DNA from 4 places in the Staphylococcus sp. AC872 genome. Region 3 is predicted to be linked to each of the others. Evidence: riboswitches for the same ligand, from Rfam matches in the RefSeq annotation. Region 3 holds a riboswitch; each other region holds the start of a gene.

The links. Region 3 has a riboswitch for S-adenosylmethionine ahead of metK (methionine adenosyltransferase). Riboswitches for the same ligand answer to the same signal wherever they lie in the genome.
Region 1: another riboswitch for S-adenosylmethionine. It lies ahead of metX (homoserine O-acetyltransferase MetX); the one in region 3 lies ahead of metK (methionine adenosyltransferase).
Region 2: another riboswitch for S-adenosylmethionine. It lies ahead of ACZ267_RS08415 (methionine ABC transporter ATP-binding protein); the one in region 3 lies ahead of metK (methionine adenosyltransferase).
Region 4: another riboswitch for S-adenosylmethionine. It lies ahead of ACZ267_RS00775 (Na+/H+ antiporter NhaC family protein); the one in region 3 lies ahead of metK (methionine adenosyltransferase).

Annotation. Positions count from the first base shown of each region.
Region 1 covers NZ_CEEDKW010000003.1:178,909-184,348, forward strand. Annotated here, with positions in the region: gene serS (serine--tRNA ligase) at 1-402, shown strand, start outside; gene ACZ267_RS06635 (AzlC family ABC transporter permease) at 734-1,426, shown strand; gene ACZ267_RS06640 (AzlD domain-containing protein) at 1,423-1,752, shown strand; SAM riboswitch class I at 1,855-1,960, shown strand; gene metX (homoserine O-acetyltransferase MetX) at 2,026-2,991, shown strand; gene ACZ267_RS06650 (YybS family protein) at 3,129-4,067, shown strand; gene ACZ267_RS06655 (DHH family phosphoesterase) at 4,082-5,440, shown strand, end outside.
Region 2 covers NZ_CEEDKW010000004.1:232,994-238,433, forward strand. Annotated here, with positions in the region: gene aroD (type I 3-dehydroquinate dehydratase) at 1-64, shown strand, start outside; gene ACZ267_RS08385 (nitroreductase family protein) at 142-681, shown strand; gene ACZ267_RS08390 (thioredoxin family protein) at 793-1,116, opposite strand; gene ACZ267_RS08395 (arsenate reductase family protein) at 1,257-1,610, shown strand; gene gcvH (glycine cleavage system protein GcvH) at 1,786-2,166, shown strand; gene ACZ267_RS08405 (toprim domain-containing protein) at 2,475-2,861, shown strand; gene ACZ267_RS08410 (thioredoxin family protein) at 2,854-3,150, shown strand; SAM riboswitch class I at 3,208-3,310, shown strand; gene ACZ267_RS08415 (methionine ABC transporter ATP-binding protein) at 3,401-4,426, shown strand; partial or broken gene ACZ267_RS08420 (methionine ABC transporter permease) at 4,419-5,114, shown strand; gene ACZ267_RS08425 (MetQ/NlpA family ABC transporter substrate-binding protein) at 5,133-5,440, shown strand, end outside.
Region 3 covers NZ_CEEDKW010000006.1:78,514-83,953, reverse strand. Annotated here, with positions in the region: gene ytkD (RNA deprotection pyrophosphohydrolase) at 33-506, shown strand; gene ACZ267_RS10015 (alpha/beta hydrolase family protein) at 517-1,266, shown strand; gene pckA (phosphoenolpyruvate carboxykinase (ATP)) at 1,742-3,334, opposite strand; SAM riboswitch class I at 3,488-3,603, shown strand; gene metK (methionine adenosyltransferase) at 3,712-4,911, shown strand; gene ACZ267_RS10000 (NERD domain-containing protein) at 5,031-5,440, shown strand, end outside.
Region 4 covers NZ_CEEDKW010000001.1:132,516-137,955, forward strand. Annotated here, with positions in the region: gene ACZ267_RS00770 (SRPBCC family protein) at 1-422, opposite strand, end outside; gene ACZ267_RS00775 (Na+/H+ antiporter NhaC family protein) at 625-1,920, opposite strand; SAM riboswitch class I at 1,997-2,094, opposite strand; gene ACZ267_RS00780 (hypothetical protein) at 2,148-2,720, opposite strand; gene ACZ267_RS00785 (SDR family oxidoreductase) at 2,969-3,850, opposite strand; gene ACZ267_RS00790 (amidohydrolase) at 3,941-5,062, opposite strand; gene hutI (imidazolonepropionase) at 5,213-5,440, opposite strand, start outside.

The DNA of each region.
Region 1 (5,440 bases), on a different contig from region 3:
TGGGATGCTTTAGAAGAAATGACTACAAACGCTGAAGCAATCTTAGAAGAATTAGGATTACCATATCGTCGTGTTATCTTATGTACTGGAGACATTGGTTTCAGTGCTAGTAAAACATACGACTTAGAAGTATGGTTACCAAGCTATAACGACTACAAAGAAATCAGTTCATGTTCAAACTGTACTGACTTCCAAGCACGACGTGCCAATATCCGTTTCAAACGTGATAATGCAGCTAAACCTGAATTAGCGCATACGTTAAATGGTAGTGGTTTAGCTGTAGGTCGTACATTCGCAGCAATTGTTGAGAACTACCAAAATGAAGATGGTACTGTAACTATCCCTGAAGCCTTAGTACCATTCATGGGTGGTAAAACTCATATTCAAAAGCCAACTAAATAATTTAGATTGTTAGCGAATGACTAGCTATACAATGCGCGGTAATGAAGAGCCATCATTGCCGCGTATTTTTTTATGTCAATAACCTAAAGTATGAGGGTAGGGGAGGGACATTAAGTAAAATTTAGATGCAAAATAGTGGGGGGGGAGTCTAACTATTTATAGAAAATTCTGTCATATTTAAAATATTGTGATGACGGAATTTTAAAAGTGAGGGTTGTCTGACGTAACACATACCGACGTCTAAAGTGATTGCCGTTTTCATCATTGTATATTAGACTTGAGTTTATTATTTAAACGTAAATGCGTTTGTAACTAGAAAGGGGGAGACAAGATGACCCATCTCACATTTATACAAGGTGTTAAAGAATGCATTCCAACATTATTAGGGTATGCAGGTGTTGGTATTTCATTTGGCATCGTTGCTGCATCTCAAAAGTTTAGTTTATTAGAAATTATATTACTTTGTTTGATTATTTATGCTGGTGCGGCGCAATTTATTATATGTGCGTTAGTTATAGCTGGAACACCCATAACAGCGATAGTGTTAACAACATTTATTGTTAATTCACGTATGTTTTTATTAAGTATGACGTTAGCACCCAATTTTAAGTCTTATGGTTTATGGAATCGAATTGGACTTGGTTCTTTAGTAACCGATGAAACATTTGGTGTAGCCATCACGCCTTATTTAAAAGGTGAGCCAATTAACGATCGTTGGTTGCATGGTTTAAACATCACAGCATATTTGTTTTGGACCTTTTCTTGTGTAGTTGGTGCTATATTCGGCAAATATATTTCGAATCCAGAGATGTTAGGATTAGATTTTGCGATTACAGCTATGTTTGTATTTTTAGGTATTGCTCAATTTGAATCTGTTAAAAAGTCTAAGATCAACATTTATCTTGTGCTGATTCTATGCGTCATTGTGATGATGTTAACGTTAAGCTTTGTTATGCCCTCGTATGTAGCGATTATAATATCTGCGGTTGTCGCATCTACATTAGGGGTGGTGATGGACAGATGATGACAGATCAACATATGTTAATCATTATTATTCTATGTGGTATTGTTACGATTTTAGTCAGAGTGATTCCATTTATGATGATTTCACGAGTAAATCTACCAGATGTTATTATTCAATGGTTATCCTTTATACCTATCACACTTTTTACAGCACTTGTCTTGGACGGTATTATTCAACAACATGAAGGTAGTGTAGGCTATACACTCAATGTGCCATTCATTATTGCATTAATACCAACTGTATTATTAGCCATATATACGAGAAGCCTAACCTGGACCATTTTAGGCGGTATTGCATTTATCGCTCTATTGAGATTCTTTCTATAGAAATCAAGGTCTACATATTGAATTTCGTGATAGAGTTAGTTAAAATTTAAGTAGTTAGAAAATTTAGATAATTAATATATTTATTCAAAACTTAATCATAAAATCTTATTCAGAGAAGTTGAGGGACTTGGCCCATAGACGCTTCAGTAACCGGCTATAAAGAATACGAGTACGGTGCTAAAACCAACGAGCACTCGAATGATAAGTACTGAACCGCTTCTTACTTCTCATAGAGTAAGAAGCTTTTTTATTTAAAGGAGGATGGATTCATATATGTCGAATTATACAGTTGATACATTAGAATTAGGCCAATTCACGACAGAGTCTGGAGAAACGATACAAAACTTAAAATTAAAATATGAACATGTAGGTTATCCTGGACAACCATTAGCATTAGTTTGCCATGCATTAACTGGCAATCATCTTACATATGGTACAGATGAACATCCAGGTTGGTGGCGTGAAATTATTGATGGTGGTTATATGCCTATCAATGATTATCAATTTTTAACATTCAACGTCATAGGGAGTCCATTTGGTTCAAGTTCAAAGCATAATGATCCACATTTTCCAGATCATTTAACATTAAGAGATATCGTACGTGCACTTGAGAAGGGGATAGAAGCATTAGGGTTTAATAAAATAGATATTTTAATCGGTGGGAGTTTAGGTGGTATGCAAGCGCTCGAATTACTTTATAATCGACGATTCCAAGTAGATAAAGCGGTTATACTTGCTGCTACAGATAAAACCTCATCGTACAGTTGTGCCTTTAATGAGATTGCTAGACAAGCGATTCATATCGGAGGTAAAGAAGGTTTAAGTATTGCTCGACAATTAGGATTTTTAACCTATCGATCTTCTAAAAGTTATGATCAACGCTTCACACCTGAAGAGGTAGTTAGTTATCAACAACATCAAGGGAACAAGTTCAAAGAATCCTTTGATTTATCATGTTATTTAACACTGCTGGACGTCTTAGATAGTCATAATATTGATAGAGGCAGAGATGATGTTGATAAAGTGTTTAAATCATTAGACACAAAGGTATTAACGATGGGATTCATAGATGATTTGTTATATCCAGATGATCAAGTATTAGCGGCAGGACAACGTTTTAAATATCATCGACACTTTTTTGTACCAGATAATGTGGGGCACGATGGTTTCTTACTTAACTTTGAAGATTGGGCACCTAATTTATATCACTTTTTAAATGCGAAACATATTCGACGATAATGACTATTTTTATAATCATAAAATAAGTTGTATTTCACTCTAAAGTACTGCTAGAATTGACCGACATAAATACCAGTAGTACTTTATTGTTTATTTTTTTCAAAGAGGTTAAAATGGTAATTATAGTCAAAAAAAGTATGGGAGTGGCGTGTGTGTTTTCAAAAATACAACCTAAAGCAACTATTATAGGTACATTAGCATTAGTGATAGTCGCTTTAGTAACACATGTATTACCTATTCTCGGCTTAATTTTATGTTTATTTGCAACAATCCCAGGTGTCGTATTATGGAACAAATCTATTCAGTCATTTGGAATTAGTGCCTTAGTAACAGTTATAATTACAACATTATTAGGTAATACATTCGTCTTAAGTATGATGGTTTTAGTGATTTTAACGAGTTTAATCATTGGACAATTACTTAAGGAAAGAGCAACAAAAGAAAGAATTTTATATGTAACAACGGTATCTCTAAGTTTAATGACATTGATAGGATTCATGTTATTACAAGTATTTGAAAAAATCCCAAGAGCAGCCGCATTAGTTAACCCAGTTAAAGAAACCGTTCATAACATGTTATTAACAAGTGGAGCAGATGCTGATTACAGACAGATGCTTGAAGAAAGTATCCGCCAAATGACGGTCCAACTCCCTAGTTATCTCATTATTATCGTTTTTCTTTTCGTTTTAATTAATCTGATCATAACATTTCCAATCTTGCGCAAATTCAAAGTAGCTACGCCAATATTCAAACCATTATTCGCTTGGCAAATGAATCGTACGCTATTAACAATCTATATTATTGATTTACTTTGTGTCATGTTTGCAACCCAACCAAGTACGTTCCAGAGTATCGTATTAAACTTTGAAGTTGTGTTATCATTAGTGATGTACATTCAAGGTATGAGCGTGATACATTTCTTCGGAAAAGCGAAGCGACTACCGAATGTAGTAACTATCATATTAATGGTTATAGGGACATTATTAACACCAATGACTCATATTGTAGGGTTATTAGGTGTCATCGATTTATGTATCAATTTAAAACAACTAATGAACAATAATAATAAAAAGTGATGAGAGGTGGAAGAATGAACCGTCAATCCACTAAAAAAGCTTTGCTCATACCATTTATCATAATGGTACTGACTGCTATAGCATTAGTCGTCGTTTGGTTTATATTTAACCAAATCGTGGCAGGCATAGCTGCAGGAATATTACTAGTAATGATTATTGCTAGTGGGTTCTTGCTAAGACAAGCTTTTATGAAAATGGACAGTTATGTGGATGGTTTAAGTGGTCATATTACAACAAGTAGTAATAAGGCGATTAAACACTTACCGATCGGGATGATTGTGTTAGATGAGAACGACCATATTGAATGGGTTAACCAATTTATGTCTGAACATTTAACAACTAATGTTATTTCAGAATCGGTAAACGAAATATTTCCTAATATCTTAAAGCAATTGGAGAAAGTTCAAGAAGTAGAAATTGAACATGAAAATTATCATTATAGAGTACGTTATTCAAGCAATGAACATTGCTTATACTTCTTCGATATTACAGATGAAGTACAAACGAACCAACTATATGAAGATTCAAAACCCATTATTGCAACATTATTCTTAGATAACTACGATGAAATCACGCAAAACATGAACGATACACAGCGTTCTGAAATTAACTCAATGGTTACACGTGTAATTAGTCGTTGGGCATCAGAATATAATATTTATTTCAAACGTTATAATTCAGATCAATTCGTAGCCTATTTAAATCAAAAGATTTTAGCAGAAATCGAAGATTCAAATTTCAACATTTTAAGTCAATTACGTGAGAAAAGTGTTGGTTACCGAGCACAATTGACATTAAGTATTGGTGTCGGTGAAGGTACTGAAAATCTTATTGACTTAGGTGAATTATCGCAATCAGGTCTAGACTTAGCGCTAGGTCGTGGTGGTGACCAAGTTGCAATTAAAAACATGAACGGCAACGTACGCTTCTATGGTGGTAAGACTGACCCGATGGAAAAACGTACACGTGTAAGAGCGCGTGTTATCTCACACGCATTAAAAGATATCTTAACTGAAGGCGATAAAGTCATCGTGATGGGACATAAACGACCTGACTTAGATGCCATTGGTGCAGCTATTGGTGTGTCTAGATTCGCATTAATGAATAATCTAGAAGCATATGTTGTCTTAAATGAATCTGATATCGATCCAACATTGCGTCGTGTCATGGATGAAATTGATAAGAAACCAGAACTTAAAGAACGATTTATTACATCAGACGATGCATGGGATATGATGACATCGAAAACAACGGTTGTTGTCGTTGATACGCATAAACCAGAAATGGTTCTAGATGAAAATGTCTTAAATAAAGCAAATCGTAAGGTAGTGATTGACCACCATAGACGTGGTGAAAGCTTTATCTCCAATCCA
Region 2 (5,440 bases), on a different contig from region 3:
GCATGCTCCAGGACAAATTCATGTAGAAGAATTGAAAAAACAAATAGATTTCTATAATAAGTAAGTCGACGATTTGAACATTACCTTAATATATTTTATAATTGATAAAGATTATCAATGAACGAAGAAGGAGCGATATGATTGGAACTACAAGATGCAATATCAAACAGAAGAAGCGTCAAGAAGTTTAAACACGATATGACTATCGATGATAATGCTTTATATGAGGCTATAGAAAAGGCTACCGATGCTCCTAACCATGGTATGAGAGAGCCGTGGAGAGTTGTACATGTTGCTAAAGATAGATTAGGAAACATGAGTGAAGATATCACACGCTTTGCTTTCCCCGATAGTCCGGAAAAGCGAGCTGATCATTATGATAAAGTGACAAAACTAGGCGGCATGTTGTTGTTGATTATGAAAGCAGATCCAAGACAACGTCAAAATAGAGAAAATTACTTTGCATTCGGTGCATTTGCCCAAAATTTAATGTTGTTACTTTATGAAGCAGGTATTGGTACTTGTTGGAAATCACCTGCATATATTTTTGAACCTAAAATCCGTAAAGCATTAAATATTGAAGATGATGAAATATTAGCAGGATTCTTATATCTTACTGATTTAGAAGAACCAATGACAAAAGCTAAACGTAAGAATAGAGACCTAATTTCAGAGTATTAAAAGTGATGATGTAGAGCAATATAATAAAATAAGGTCGAGACGTTAACTAAGTCATAAACCAATAAGTTGGTACTATGATACTTAATCAATGTCTCGACCATTTTTTGTATATTATTTATTGAATGTTTCGTCTAAGAATGATTCTACTTGTTCAGGAGATTTAGCATTTGCTGAGTGTAAATGAGCTAACTTTTCACCATTTTTAAATACTAAAATACTAGGAATACCCATAACATCATTTTCAGCAGTTACATCTTCCAATTCATCACGATTTACAGTATACCATTCATAATCCTTATATTTTTCAACGATAGGGTCTATCCACATATCCATTGCTTTACAATCAGGGCACCAACCTGCTTCGAATTTGACGATAACAGGTTGATCGTTTTGGACAGTGTCGTTAAATTGTTCAGTTGTTTTAATACTTTCCATTTATAAAAGCTCCTTTGAAAAAATTTAGTAAATTTATTATAACGGATGAAAATACTTAAATAAAAAAATAAGCTTAAAAAGTAGAGCGTTTTCTAAAATAACATGATATATTGGATTTAAGAGATAAAGGAGGCAAAGCGATGATTAAATTTTACCAATATGCAAATTGTACAACTTGCAAAAAAGCAGCAAAATTTTTAGATGAATACGGTGTGAGTTATGAACCAATTGATATTGTTCAACATACACCAACGAAAAATGAATTTAAAGAAATTGTTGATAAAACTGGTGTAGACACTAAAAAATTATTTAATACACACGGTGCCAAATATCGTGAATTAGATTTAAAAAATAAATTAGATGATTTATCAGACGAAGAACGTTTTGAATTACTTGCTTCAGATGGCATGTTAGTGAAAAGACCTTTAGCTATATTAGGTGATAAAATCACATTAGGTTTTAAAGAAGAAGAGTATAAAAATACTTGGTTATAATTGGATACCATTTCAAAATATAAAAAGTGAACTTTCATTTTAATAAAGTCATAAAAATACCAATTTACATCTTAAATCCGAATATTTAAAGGTTTAAAATTTTTAGATAATAGTTGATTGATAATTGTGGGTATGGCATCATTAAAATGTACTTAAAATTAGGAGGGGATTTATCGTGGCAGTACCAAACGAATTTAAATACTCTAAAGAACATGAATGGGTTAAAGTTGAAGGAAATGTAGCGACAATTGGTATTACTGAATATGCTCAAAACGAGTTAGGTGATATCGTATTCGTTGAATTACCTGAAACTGATGATGAATTAAACGAAGGCGACACTTTCGGTAGTGTTGAATCTGTAAAAACTGTATCTGAATTATATGCACCAATTACTGGTAAAGTAGTTGAAGTTAATGAAGAATTAGAAGATAGTCCTGAATTTGTAAACGAATCACCATACGAAAAAGCATGGATGGTTAAAGTAGAAATTAGTGACGAAAGCCAAATTGACGAATTATTATCAGCAGAACAATATTCAGAAATGATTGGCGAATAATATTTGCAAACTCCTCGATCTCGTATCAAGGAGTTTTTTTTAGTGTTTCTTAAATCTTTAGATTTTAGAAACACTTATGCCATTGCGAAAGCAGAGGCGAACCGAAGGAAGAATTTTATAGGCATGCGTACATATAATCTGATGAACTTAGATTTAAAAAGACATTGATGCTATTTGTAAAAAAGATATTAACAGTGTAATGAAATGGTTAATTCATTTTAAGTTTTTGTAGTATATGTTTTATAAATAGCATCTTCGTGGAATTAAATAGTGATAGCTAATTTTCGATTTTTAAAGGGTGAATACTTATGACTATTGTGAATAAAGTAATCATTGTTGAAGGTAAATCTGATAAAAAACGAGTGCAGCAAGTCATTGCAGAACCAGTAAGTATTATTTGTACGCATGGTACTATGAGTATAGATAAGATAGATGATATGATAGAATCACTTTATGGTAAACAAGTTTTCGTCTTAGCTGATTCAGATGACGAAGGGGATCGAATTAGAAAATGGTTCAAACGGTATTTAAGTGAGTCTGAACATATTTTTGTAGATAAAACATTTTGCGAAGTGGCCAATTGTCCTAAAAATTATTTAGCGCATGTACTTACCAAACATGGATTTAATTGCAAAAAAGAGAAATCCCTTATACCTAATTTAAAAACTGAAAGGTTAGTTTTAGTGAATGAGTAAATCAATCGAAATAGACGATGTGACTGAAAACTTTGGTGAAGATAAACATCTCATTTTCGGATATACGCCTACATGCGGTACATGTAAAGTGTCTGAAAGAATGTTGGATATTGCAAATGAAATTTTGAAACTTCCGGTTAAGAAAATTGATATGAACTTTCATCCAAAGTTTAGTGAAACACATCAAATTATGTCAGTACCAGTATTAATGTTAATGAATAAGGATAAAGAAGTAAAAAGATTGTATGCGTTTAGGTCTGTTCCTTATTTGTTAGAAAATTTAAAATAATTATTGACGAATCTCTACCGTGATGGTAGGATTAAATAAAATTAAATCATGCAAACACTCTTATCGAGAGAGGTGGAGGGATGTGCCCTACGAAGCCCGGCAACCGTCTTATATAGAAATGGTGCCAATTCACATAAAGGTAAACTTTAGAAGATGAGAGAAAGATATTTTAAAATGCTTTCTCAAACAGTCTAAAGTTTTGAGGAAGCATTTTTTAATTTGTATTAGTTATAAACAAGGAGGCATTAACGTGATTGAGTTAAAACAAATCGTGAAACGATATCATACGAAAAATAAAGACGTACTCGCTGTAGATCACGTTGATTTAAACATTCAATCCGGTTCCATTTTTGGGGTGATTGGTTTTTCTGGAGCAGGTAAGAGTACCTTAATTAGAATGTTTAATAATTTAGAAGCACCCACTTCTGGAGAAGTTATTATTGATGGAGATAGCATAAGTCAATTATCGAAGTCAGATTTACGTAAGAAGCGCCAAAAAGTAAGTATGATTTTCCAACATTTTAATTTACTATGGTCGAGAACTGTACTTAAAAATATTACATTCCCACTAGAAATTGCAGGATTATCTAGAGGAGAAGCAAAACGTAAGGCAAATGAATTAATAGAACTTGTAGGCTTGAAGGGACGAGAAAATGCTTATCCATCTGAGTTGTCTGGTGGACAGAAACAAAGAGTTGGTATTGCCAGAGCATTAGCCAATGATCCGACAGTATTGCTTTGTGATGAAGCTACAAGTGCACTTGATCCTCAAACTACAGATGAAATTTTAGACTTATTATTAAAAATACGTGAGCAACAAAATTTAACAATCGTGTTAATCACACATGAAATGCAAGTGATTCGCCGAATTTGTGATGAAGTCGCAGTTATGGAAAACGGACGCGTGATAGAACAAGGTCAAGTTAGCCAAGTATTTGAAAATCCACAACACGAAGTAACGAGACGATTTGTAAAAGATGATTTAAATGAGGATTTTGAGGAATCATTAGATGCGTTAGAACCATTAGATAACAATGCTTACATAGTTAGATTGAATTTTAACGGTGAAAATACGACTCAACCAATTGTATCGTACATTACAAAAACGCATCAGATTGACGTTAATATTTTAGAAGCTGACATTAAAAATACAAGAAATGGTACATTAGGATTTTTAGTTATCCATATACCTTTTATAAGTTCTGAAAATTTCGAAGATTTCAAATCTAATCTTAATGAGAAACATGTGAATGTGGAGGTGTTAAGACATGGGTAAGTCAGTTGGAGAAATACTCCAAGAAATGATTACAATGCCGAACGTCCAATGGCCAGAAGTTTGGCAAGCCATTGTTGAAACACTTTATATGACTGTCGTATCAACAATATTTGCTTTTATATTTGGATTGATTTTAGGTGTTTTATTATTTTTATCGGCTAAGAGTCATTCAAAAGTGGCAAGAATATTTTATTCAATCGTTTCATTTATCGTGAACCTATTTAGAGCGATACCGTTCATCATTTTAATCTTGTTATTAATACCATTTACAAGTGTCGTTTTAGGCACAATAAGTGGTCCAACAGGTGCACTACCTGCATTAATCATAGGTGCAGCGCCATTCTAGGCTAGATTAGTAGAAATTGCTTTCAAAGAGATAGATAAAGGGGTAATTGAGGCAGCGTGGTCTATGGGTGCTAATACTTGGACTGTAGTAAGAAAAGTATTACTACCTGAAGCAATGCCGGCGTTAGTATCAGGTTTAACAGTAACAGCAATTGCATTAGTGGGATCTACAGCAATTGCCGGAGTTATCGGTGCTGGTGGTTTAGGTAACTTAGCTTACTTAACAGGTTTCACTCGAAATCAAAAAGACGTTATTTTAGTTTCAACAGTTTTCATCTTAATCATTGTATTCATCATCCAATTTATTGGTGACTGGGTTACAAACAAAATTGATAAACGCTAAAGAAAAGGGGACAAATCAATGAAGAAAATTTTAGGTATTTTATTATTATTATCTTTAACTGTAGCATTAGCAGCATGTGGAGGTAAGGATGACGACAAGACAATTAAAGTAGGTGCTTCACCTGCACCTCACGCAGAAATTTTAGAAAAAGCAAAACCATTATTAGAGAAAAAAGGTTATAAATTAGATATTCAAACAATCAACGACTATACAACACCTAACAAATTATTAGATAAAGGTGAATTAGATGCCAACTTCTTCCAACATACACCTTATTTAAAAACTGAAAGTAAAGAAAAAGGATACAAAATTGAATCAGCTGGTGA
Region 3 (5,440 bases):
ACAGTTATTTTAACATATTATAAAGGAATGTGATGTACTTGAAGTTTTTAGATAAAGACCAAAGAGAAGTGCAGTTAACATATAAAGCGAATACAGATAATCCAACAGGTAATCACGTTCTTGCAATACCAGTATACCAAGGGAAGTTATTATTTACTCGACATAAAAATAGAGGTATTGAATTTCCTGGCGGCAAAAGGGAACATGGAGAATCAAGCATTGATGCTATCCAGCGTGAATTATATGAAGAAACCGGTGCATATATAGAAGAAATACAGTACATTGCTCAATATACTGTGAAAACTAACGATGCCTCTAGGTTTGTCAAAGATGTTTATTTTATTCAAGTTTCATCTTTAGCCAATCGAACTGACTATTTAGAAACAGATGGCCCTTGTCTTTTTACTTCTATAGAAGACATACCATATAGTGAACGTAGTTTTTTGCTACAAGATGACGCCATTTTACACTGTTTTGAAAGGGTGATTTCACTTGGACTTTATTAAAACGAAAAGAATGCCGATTGAAATAGCTACGCACCAGTTTGATGAAATCACTTATGATGTTGATCATCTAAAAGTGAAGGCACTAATGATGACACCATATAGTAAAGTTAATAGAATAGTGGTTTATTTAAGAGGCGGAAAAGGACAAGTTGGTCGGGTACGAGCAGCTCGCTTAATGCAATTTGCTAATGAACAGACACTTGTTGTGGGTCCTTATTATAGAGGTAATAATGGTAGTGAAGGTAAAGATGAGTTTTATCGAGGAGATTTAAATGATGTCACTGAACTTATACGCATATTACATTCAAAATATCCCAACGCGTTTATACATATGATTGGATTTTCTCGTGGTGGGTTGCAAGGCTTGCTAACATTTCAAGATTTACCAGTTGATAGTTATATCATTTGGGGTGGTGTTTCTGATATACATTTAATGTATGAAGAGCGTGTGGATTTAAGAGGGATGCTGAGAAGAATGGTTGGGCACCCTAAAAAAGATCATGAAGCATATGAAGTTAGAGAAGCGATACAATATATTACACCGCAAAGTCCACCGATTTTAATTGTACATGGTGGTAAAGATAAACAGGTAGGTATTCATCAAGCTTATTATCTAGAACGACGATTGAAAGACATTGGTGTGCATTATGATACACTTTATCAAATGGAAGAAGGACATGTACCTCGACCATTTGCTTTAAAAGAAACTTTAAAGTACATACATAAATGGATGACTCAAATAGAAATAAACAAAAAATAGGGAGTGGGACAGAAATAATAAAGAACCACTAATCATTGAATATGAAGTGGTTCTTACGCATTAGCCACAGCTAATGTGTACTTTAAAATAGGAATACATGAGTGAAACTCATGCATAAGAAATACTAATTTCTAAAGAAAAAGTATTTCTTTATCGTTGTCCATCCCCAACTTGCATTGTCTGTAGATTTTCTTTTCGAAATTCTCTATGTTTGGGGCCCGTCCCCCCGGCAAGGTTGACTAGAAATGAAAAAGCTTGGTACATTAGACCGTCTTTGTAATTCATTACTTAGACGGTTTTATGCATGAACTTTTAAGTTCATGTATACCTCTTAAACTTAATCTGAACACATGAGTTAATACTCATGTGTAAGTCATTCTAATTTCTTTAAGAAAAAGAATGACTTTACAGTCAACTACTGCCTAAATATGAATGTAACTTGAAATATATATTTATGTCCCAGCCTGTTTTACTTTTATTTATTGAAAGCACCTTTGTCAGAAATGTGTTCGACTTCAGGGCCGAATTTTTTGAAGTTATCTTCAAATCTTTGGATAAGATCATTTGCTTGTGCTTTATATTTTTCAGCGTCGCTCCAAGCATTGATAGGATTTAAGATTGTTTTTGGTACATCTTTAATTTCAACTGGAATATTTAAACCAAATGTTGAGTCTTTTGTAAACTCTGCATCTTTTAATTTCCCTGAGATAGCTTGGTTAACCATTTGACGCGTATAGTGTAAACTAATTCTTCTACCAACACCATATTTACCGCCAGTCCATCCAGTGTTAACTAAATAAACATCAACATCATGTTTATCAATTAATTCTCCTAAAAGATCTGCATAAACTGTAGGATGAAGTGGTAAGAAAGGTGCGCCGAAACAAGTAGAGAATGATGGTTCAGGTTCTGTTACACCACGTTCTGTACCTGCTAATTTAGACGTGAAACCACTTAAGAAATGATACATTGCTTGATCTTTATTTAATTTTGAAATTGGAGGAATCACTCCAAATGCATCTGCAGTTAAAAAGATAATCGTATTAGGATGTGCTGCTTTTGAAGGTAATACAATATTATCAATATGATGAATAGGATAAGCTGCTCTTGTATTTTCAGTGAATTTATTATCATCGAAATCAACAGTACCGTCTTCTTTAACGACTGTGTTTTCTAAGATAGTGCCGTATTCAATAGCATCATAAATTTGTGGCTCTTTTTCTTTTGAAAGATTGATTGCTTTTGCATAACAACCACCTTCAATGTTGAACACGCCATTTTTATTCCAACCATGTTCATCGTCACCGATTAATTTTCTTTCAGGATCAGCTGACAACGTTGTTTTACCTGTACCTGATAAACCAAAGAATAGTGCTACATCGCCTTTTTCTCCCACGTTAGCAGAGCAATGCATACTCATAATATCTTGCATAGGTAATAGGTAATTCATTACTGAAAAGATACCTTTTTTCATTTCCCCAGCATATTCTGTACCACCGATTAAAATCACTTTATGTTTAAATGACACAATGACAAACGTTTCAGTCTTCGTGCCATCAACTTCAGGATCAGCTTTGAAATGTGGTGCAGATACAATTGTAAAGTTAGGTTTGATTGATTTTGCTTCTTCTTTAGATTCAGGACGAATGAACATGTTATGTGCAAATAAATTATGCCATGCTAATTCGTTAATGACAGTTAATTTCAAACGTGAATCTTTATCACTACCTGCGTAACCATTAAAAACATATAATTCGTCTTTCTTGCCTAAGTAGTCTAATACTTTATTGTAAAGCTTTAAAAATGTTTCTTCATCGATAGGTTGATTGACGTCTCCCCAATCTACATTATCTCTATATGAAGGTTCAGTAACGATAAACTTATCCTTAGGTGAGCGGCCAGTGTATTTACCAGTGCTAGCATTAATAGCACCTAATTCAGTAAGTTCACCTTCATTATTATCTAATATTTTATTGTAAAGTTGAGTTGTTGATAGTTGAAACTTTGTTGATGGTTTTTCTAATAATTGTTTAATTTTAGTCGTTTCAGAGTATGTATCAATCGACATACTTAATCCCTCCAGATAGTTATAATGTAAGCCTTTACATTTCAATAGTATAACATATCAATTTAATTAATCCACCGTAAATTATTACTAAAATAACTTAAATCATAAATTGACATTAATTCTCTTATTAGGTAGTATTAATTTTAACGGATTCTCTTATCCTGAGTGGTGGAGGGACATGGACCCAATGAAACCCAGCAACCTCTTTTTACATATAAAAAGAAAGGTGCCAAACCGTTTGCAGACGTATAATGTCTGAACGATAAGAGCGAATGGACGTATAAGAGCCTTCACTCTATCTAGGTAGTAGTAGAAGGCTCTTTTATTTAGCTCAAATAAAAGAGAATTATCGTAATATATTTTAAAAGGAGCAAAACATGACTAACAATAAACGATTATTTACTTCAGAATCAGTAACTGAAGGACATCCAGATAAAATTGCTGATCAGGTATCTGATGCAATCTTAGACGAAATTCTTAAAGACGACCCTAATGCACGTGTGGCTTGTGAGACTACAGTGACAACTGGAATGGCATTAATTTCAGGTGAAATATCAACGACGACATATGTTGATATTCCGAAAGTTGTAAGAGAGACCATTAAAGAAATTGGTTATACACGTGCTAAATATGGTTACGATTCACAAACGATGGCCGTTTTAACTGCCATTGATGAACAATCACCAGATATCGCTCAAGGTGTTGATACAGCATTAGAATACCGTGATGATATTTCTGAAGAAGAAATTGAAGCAACTGGTGCAGGTGACCAAGGATTAATGTTTGGTTATGCTACAAACGAAACAGATACTTATATGCCGTTACCTATTTTCTTATCTCATCAATTAGCGAAACGTCTATCAGATGTACGTAAAGATGACATTATAGACTATTTACGTCCGGATGGTAAGGTTCAGGTCACTGTAGAATATGATGAAAATGATAAACCTAAACGTATTGATACTATTGTTGTGTCAACGCAACACGCTGAAGATAAATCTTTAGAAGAAATTCAAGAGGATATTAAAAAACATGTTATTTATCCAACTGTTCCAGAATCATTAATGGATGATAAGACAAAATTCTATATTAATCCTACAGGACGTTTTGTAATCGGTGGACCACAAGGGGATGCTGGATTAACAGGACGTAAAATTATCGTGGATACGTATGGTGGTTATGCACGCCATGGTGGTGGTTGCTTCAGTGGTAAGGATCCAACTAAAGTAGACCGTTCTGCTGCTTATGCTGCTAGATATGTAGCGAAGAATATTGTTGCTGCAGAATTAGCTGAACAATGTGAAGTCCAACTTGCATACGCAATAGGTGTAGCTGAACCAGTATCAATAGCTATAGATACCTTCGGAACAGGTAAAGTAACAGAGGCTGAATTAGTTGAAGCGGTTAGAGCAAACTTTGATTTAAGACCAGCTGGTATCATTAAAATGTTGGATTTAAAACAACCTATTTATAAACAAACCGCTGCATATGGTCATTTCGGACGTACTGACGTATTATTACCATGGGAAAAATTAGATAAAGTCAACGTTTTAAAAGATACGATTAACAAAGTTTAAACGAAATAACTTATGGGATGTTTGAAATATAATAAGATAAATTGCGACTAAATGTCGAAAATGTCATCATTATGTTTTATAATTAGTTGTATTGATCATATAAAAGGAGCGTTGATGTGATGAGTTTATCTTCACCTATTGGTATAGGGTTAATTGTTGCAGTAGTCATTGCATTTATCTTTTTTGTACTATTTTTAATTGCTTTAAATAGTAAGAAAAAGATTAAGCAACAAACAGAAGAAGAATACCAACAAAAAGAACAAAGTATAAAGGCATCTCATGAAGAAGCTTTAGAAAAAGAACGTATTGAGAATAAAAAGGCAGTTACGAAACAAAAAGAAGATTATGAAGCTACAGTAAATAGTAAAGAAAGAGAAATTGATGCATTAAAGCTATTCTCTAAAAACCATAGTGAATATGTAACTGATATGCGATTAATTGGTATTCGTGAGCGTTTAGTCAATGAAAAACGTATTCGTCCTGAAGATATGCATATCATGGCTAATATTTTCCTACCAACAAATGAATT
Region 4 (5,440 bases), on a different contig from region 3:
TCTTTCTTTTTCTGTTTGTATTCAAGGTTGGTTAATCTTCTTTCGCGTTCCATATATGATTGATAATAGAAGAACATTTGTGTGCCACCTGATTCACGTTCAAAGAATTCTACTTCTATAATATCCTCATCGTTACTTAAGCCTGGCATACCTATTGTCATTTTAATAAATTCATCCATGACTAATTCTTCGTATGTACCTTCGATAATATTTTGTTTGCCATTTCTACTATCAACGATACGATACTTACCACCTTCTTGGACATCTGCTTCAAATGATTTATTCGTACGTTTCGACGTCATAAACCATTGTTTAAGAATATCTTCTTTCGTCCAAGCTTCATAAATTGTTTCTGGTGAATATTTTAATAAACGTTCAATATCAATTTCTACATATTCATTTTCCACATTATACTTTGCCACTTTCAGTCACCTACTTTCACTCTTAATACTATTTTAACGTATTTGTTCAAACTTCCAAACATTTATACATTAAAAAAGATTGCGCTTCTACACATTTAGTCTAGTTTACCATTAAAACGCTGACTTAAAACATTTTCAATATTTATAATTCTATTTATCAACTAAAAAACCGAGACTAAAAAGTCTCAGTTTTTAATCATATTTATGCTTTATTTTTTAATTTCGGATACCCAATTAAAATAGCAATCAGCCCACATACTCCAAGCATGATTGGATAAATACTATAAGGTACAAGTAAGAATGGTGAGATACCAGCCACTCCTGCAGCTGAAATAACTTGAGGACTATATGGTAATAAGCCTTGGAAACATCCACCAAATATATCTAAAATACTAGCTGATTTACGTGGATCAACATCATATTCATCTGCTATATTTTTAGCTAATGGTCCTGACATAATGATTGAAATAGTATTATTAGCTGTTGCAATATCTGCTACACTAACTAAACTGGCAATACCTATTTCAGCCCCACGTTTAGATTTCACGCGCCCTCTAACTACATTTAACAACCAATCTATACCGCCATTATGTTGAATAAGTCCTACTAAACCACCAATTAATAGGGCAATCATCGCAATATCTTCCATACCTATAATCCCTTTAGATACAGCACTTAGTAATCCTTTCCAACCAAATGAGCCATCAATAAGACCAATGATTCCAGATAAAACTGTTCCACCAATAAGAACGATAATCACATTGACACCAACTAGCGCTAGAATCAACACCAATAGATATGGAATGACTTTAACTAATTGGAAATCATAACTTTTAGAATGATCCATGGAAATACCATTTGTTAGGAAAAATAGTACAACTATAGTTAATATCGCACCTGGTAAAACAATTCTAAAGTTTACTTTAAATTTATCTTTCATCTTCGTATGTTGTGTACGTACAGCCGCTATCGTAGTATCAGAAATCATAGAAAGATTATCTCCAAACATAGCGCCACCAACTACTGTAGCCATAGATAATGCTGCAGAGACATCTGTTGCTTGCGCAAAGCCAAATCCTACTGGTGCAATAGCTGCTACTGTGCCTACTGATGTTCCCATTGAAATAGAAACAAACATACAAATGATAAATAAACCTACTATAATTAAATTTTCAGGGATGAGAGACAATCCCAAATTTACAGTAGAAGTCACGCCACCCATTTTCTCTGTAGTCGTAGAAAATGCGCCTGCTAAAATAAAGATAAGCATCATTAAAATAATATTTGAATGACCTGCACCTTTAGTAAACACTTCAACTTTAGTGGCAAATTTTTCTTTGCGATTCATCAACAAAGCAACGATTACTGTAATCGTTATCGCAACATTTAACGGCATCGTCGTGAAATCACCCGAGATGATACCTACACCTAAAAATAACAACATAAATAATAATAACGGAAATAACGCCCAAGCATTACCCTTTTTAGTTTCTTTCATCATTAGACCTACTTCCTTACAAAAAATACCTCTTTTCCTTATGATAAAGAAAAGAGGTCCATCTACAACGATTATCCCCTTATCTTCAAACCTAGACAGGTTACTGGAATTGGCACATGATTCAATGTTGCCGAAGCTTCATAGGGCCAGTCCCTCCACTTCTCTTGATAAGTGATTCATATTTAACGTTTACGTTACAAGATAATTCCTATGACGTCAATCATAAATTATAACTTCGTCGTAAAATATTTTTCATAAATAATTAATGCAACAGCAACTACGAATAACATTGCAATAGCTATACCAAAGACGATCCACCATTTTAAATAAAGTGATACAATCATTAAAATAATAGAAATGATCGTCATACTAATCATCAGTATTTTAAATTGTCGTTCACGTTGTTGAGAGATCACTTTATAATCTCGATGATTTTTCCTTTGTGTATCATCATCAATTTGTAATTTAGTTTCTATATAAAAAACAAACGCCATAGTTACCATTAGGATTAAGAAACCAATCCATACATGGGATTGTGATATTAGCACTATTCCGGCATAACCTAAATACAAACACCCCGCAATAATACCTAATAACCGGTCGATTGTTTGATTAATCCATATGATATTATTTTTAATATTTTTATTAACAAAATACAGATTTTTTAATGCATTGGTTAAAGCAAATAAAAGTATTAAAATGATTAAAAACCATTGATTTTTAGTAAATAACGAAAATATAACTATAGCGATTATACCTATTATGAACGGAGCAACCCTTATAAACCTATCTTTCACCATGTCATAACCTCCTTTAGATATAAGATTTAATTTGCATGTCCTCGTATAAAATGCCAATCCCTTAAATATATAGGGTATTTTTTAATTAAATTTCATTCTTCAAAAAGGTTAATAATTTTATATTTTTATTTTACATTAAACATATTTTTATTCCAAATTCATAATAAAATTGGATATAGTTATCATATAATTTGTCACAAAAAAATAGTCGATAAAGTATTAACACTTTATCGACCAACTTATATTCATTAGTTAATTTGAATACCGCCTGTCACACCGAAGACTTGTCCAGTTGTATAACTTGATTCTTCAGATGCTAATAGGACATATGTTCCTGATAATTCAACAGGTTGTCCTGCACGGCCAAGTGGTGTTTCCTTACCAAATTCAGGAATATTTCGTTGTGGTTGTCCACCAGTAATTTGTAATGGTGACCAAAATGGTCCTGGGGCTACACAATTGACACGAATACCTTTTGCGCCAAGTTCTTCTGATAAACTTTTTGTTAATGAGATAATTGCAGCTTTCGAAGCGGCATAATCATGTAAAATAGGACTTGGATTATATCCTTGAACAGATGATGTTGTTGTAATTGATGCACCTGGTTGTAAATATTCTAACGCTTTTTGTACTGTCCAAAATATAGGATATACATTGGTTTCAAATGTCTCTTTAAATGATTGTGTATCAAACCCTTGTATATCGTCATGGTATTGTTGATGTCCAGCTACTAATGTCACATTATCCAGCCCACCAAGTTGTTGATGTGCTTCTTCGACCATGTCATAGTTAAATTGTTCATCACGTATATCACCAGGCAGTAACACTGCTTTTTGTCCCGCTTCTTCAATCACTTGTTTAACTTCTTGTGCGTCTTTGTCTTCACTTGGAAGATAATTAATAGCAACATCTGCGCCTTCTTTAGCATAAGCAATAGCTGCTGCGCGTCCAATGGCAGAATCGCCACCAGTGACTAACATTTTATATCCTTTTAATCGACCGTGTCCGACGTATGATGTCTCACCGCAATCTGGTTCAGGTTTTAATTGGCTTTGCAAGCCTGGAAGTGGCTGCTCTTGTTGTTCATAGTCTGTTGATTTGAATTTATTTCTAGGATCTTGTGCTGACATTTCAAATTCATCTCCTCAATTTGTATATGTTCTCATATACCCAAGGTTATCCAGATGTTAATCATACTATCTTTATACAATTTATGGAGACTATTGATTCAGAAGACGTTTAGTGAGTGTCACAAAATATGTCGGCACTTTTTCTAAAATACGTTCATCAGGATCAAATAAAGGATGATGTAGATCATACTCACTATTAGATCCTATGAATGCAAATACGCCGGGATACGTTTCTGTATAACCAGAAAAGTCTTCACCAATTGTTAATGGTAAATCCATAATTGATACATGATAACCAACATCTTCTGCTACTTCTATCGCTATATCAGTTAATTCATCATCATTAATCACTGTTCCAGGAAGTCGTGTATATCGGCAATCAACTTGTAAATTAAATGTTTGTGCTAAACCATCAGCAATTTCATTCATTCGTTGTTCGATATACGCTCTATGCTCAGGTTTAAATGAACGGACAGTACCTTGTACATAGGCTTGATCCGCAATGACATTCCATGTATTTCCACATGAAATTTCACCAATTGTAACAACGGCATTATCAAATGCAGATAAATTTCTACTAACAATCGTTTGTAAACTATTAATCAGTTGACCTAAAGCCACCGTTGGGTCATTACCTTGTTCTGGTTTAGCAGCATGCGCGCCTTTTCCTTTAATATCAAATTCGAAACGGTCTACTGCAGATGTAATAGGACCTTTTTTAATTGCAAAGTCACCAATGTCCATCGTTGGATAATTATGGAAACCTAAAACTGCTTTTACACCGTCTAATACACCTGTAGCTACTACTTTTTTAGCTCCATGACCTAGCTCTTCTGCCGCTTGGAAAATGATTCTCACTCGACCATTTAGTTCATTCTCTTGGGCTTTCAATTGTGTTGCAACGCCTAATATACTTGCCATATGAATATCATGACCACATGCATGCATGACACCTTGATTGGTTGACGTAAATTCATGTTCGACTTGCTCATTGATAGGTAGCGCATCTATATCAGTTCTAATCGCAATCATTTGGTCCCCTTGTCCTATTTCTGCAACTAATCCTGTATCTAAAGGTAAATCTAAAATTTTTATCTCATGTGCTTCTAAAATACGTTTAAGTCGTTGTGTAGTTTCATATTCTTTCTCTGATATTTCAGGGAATTGGTGAAATGTTCGTCGCCAATTCACATAGTCTGTATAATCAGTCATTGTTATCTCCATCCCTTTCAACCTAAAAACTATTTTTCTATATATAGTAACATAATTGTCAAACTTTTCTAAAAATACACTGATCCTTTTACTATAAACAAAAAACCGTACCGACAATGTCGGCACGGTCATTTCAATGAACACTTTGTCTTAATCTAATGAAAATTCATTATCTACAATTACTCTACCATCTTTAATCACTTTTTGAGCATGGTTGATACCAAAGTGATAAGGAATATATTCATGGTTTGGCGCATTCCAAATAACGATATTAGCTTTGTCGCCTTCATTAATTGTACCTGCGTCTAAATCAATAGCTTTTGCTGCATTAACTGTTACCGCATTCCAAACTTCATTTGGTGATAATTTTAATTTCAA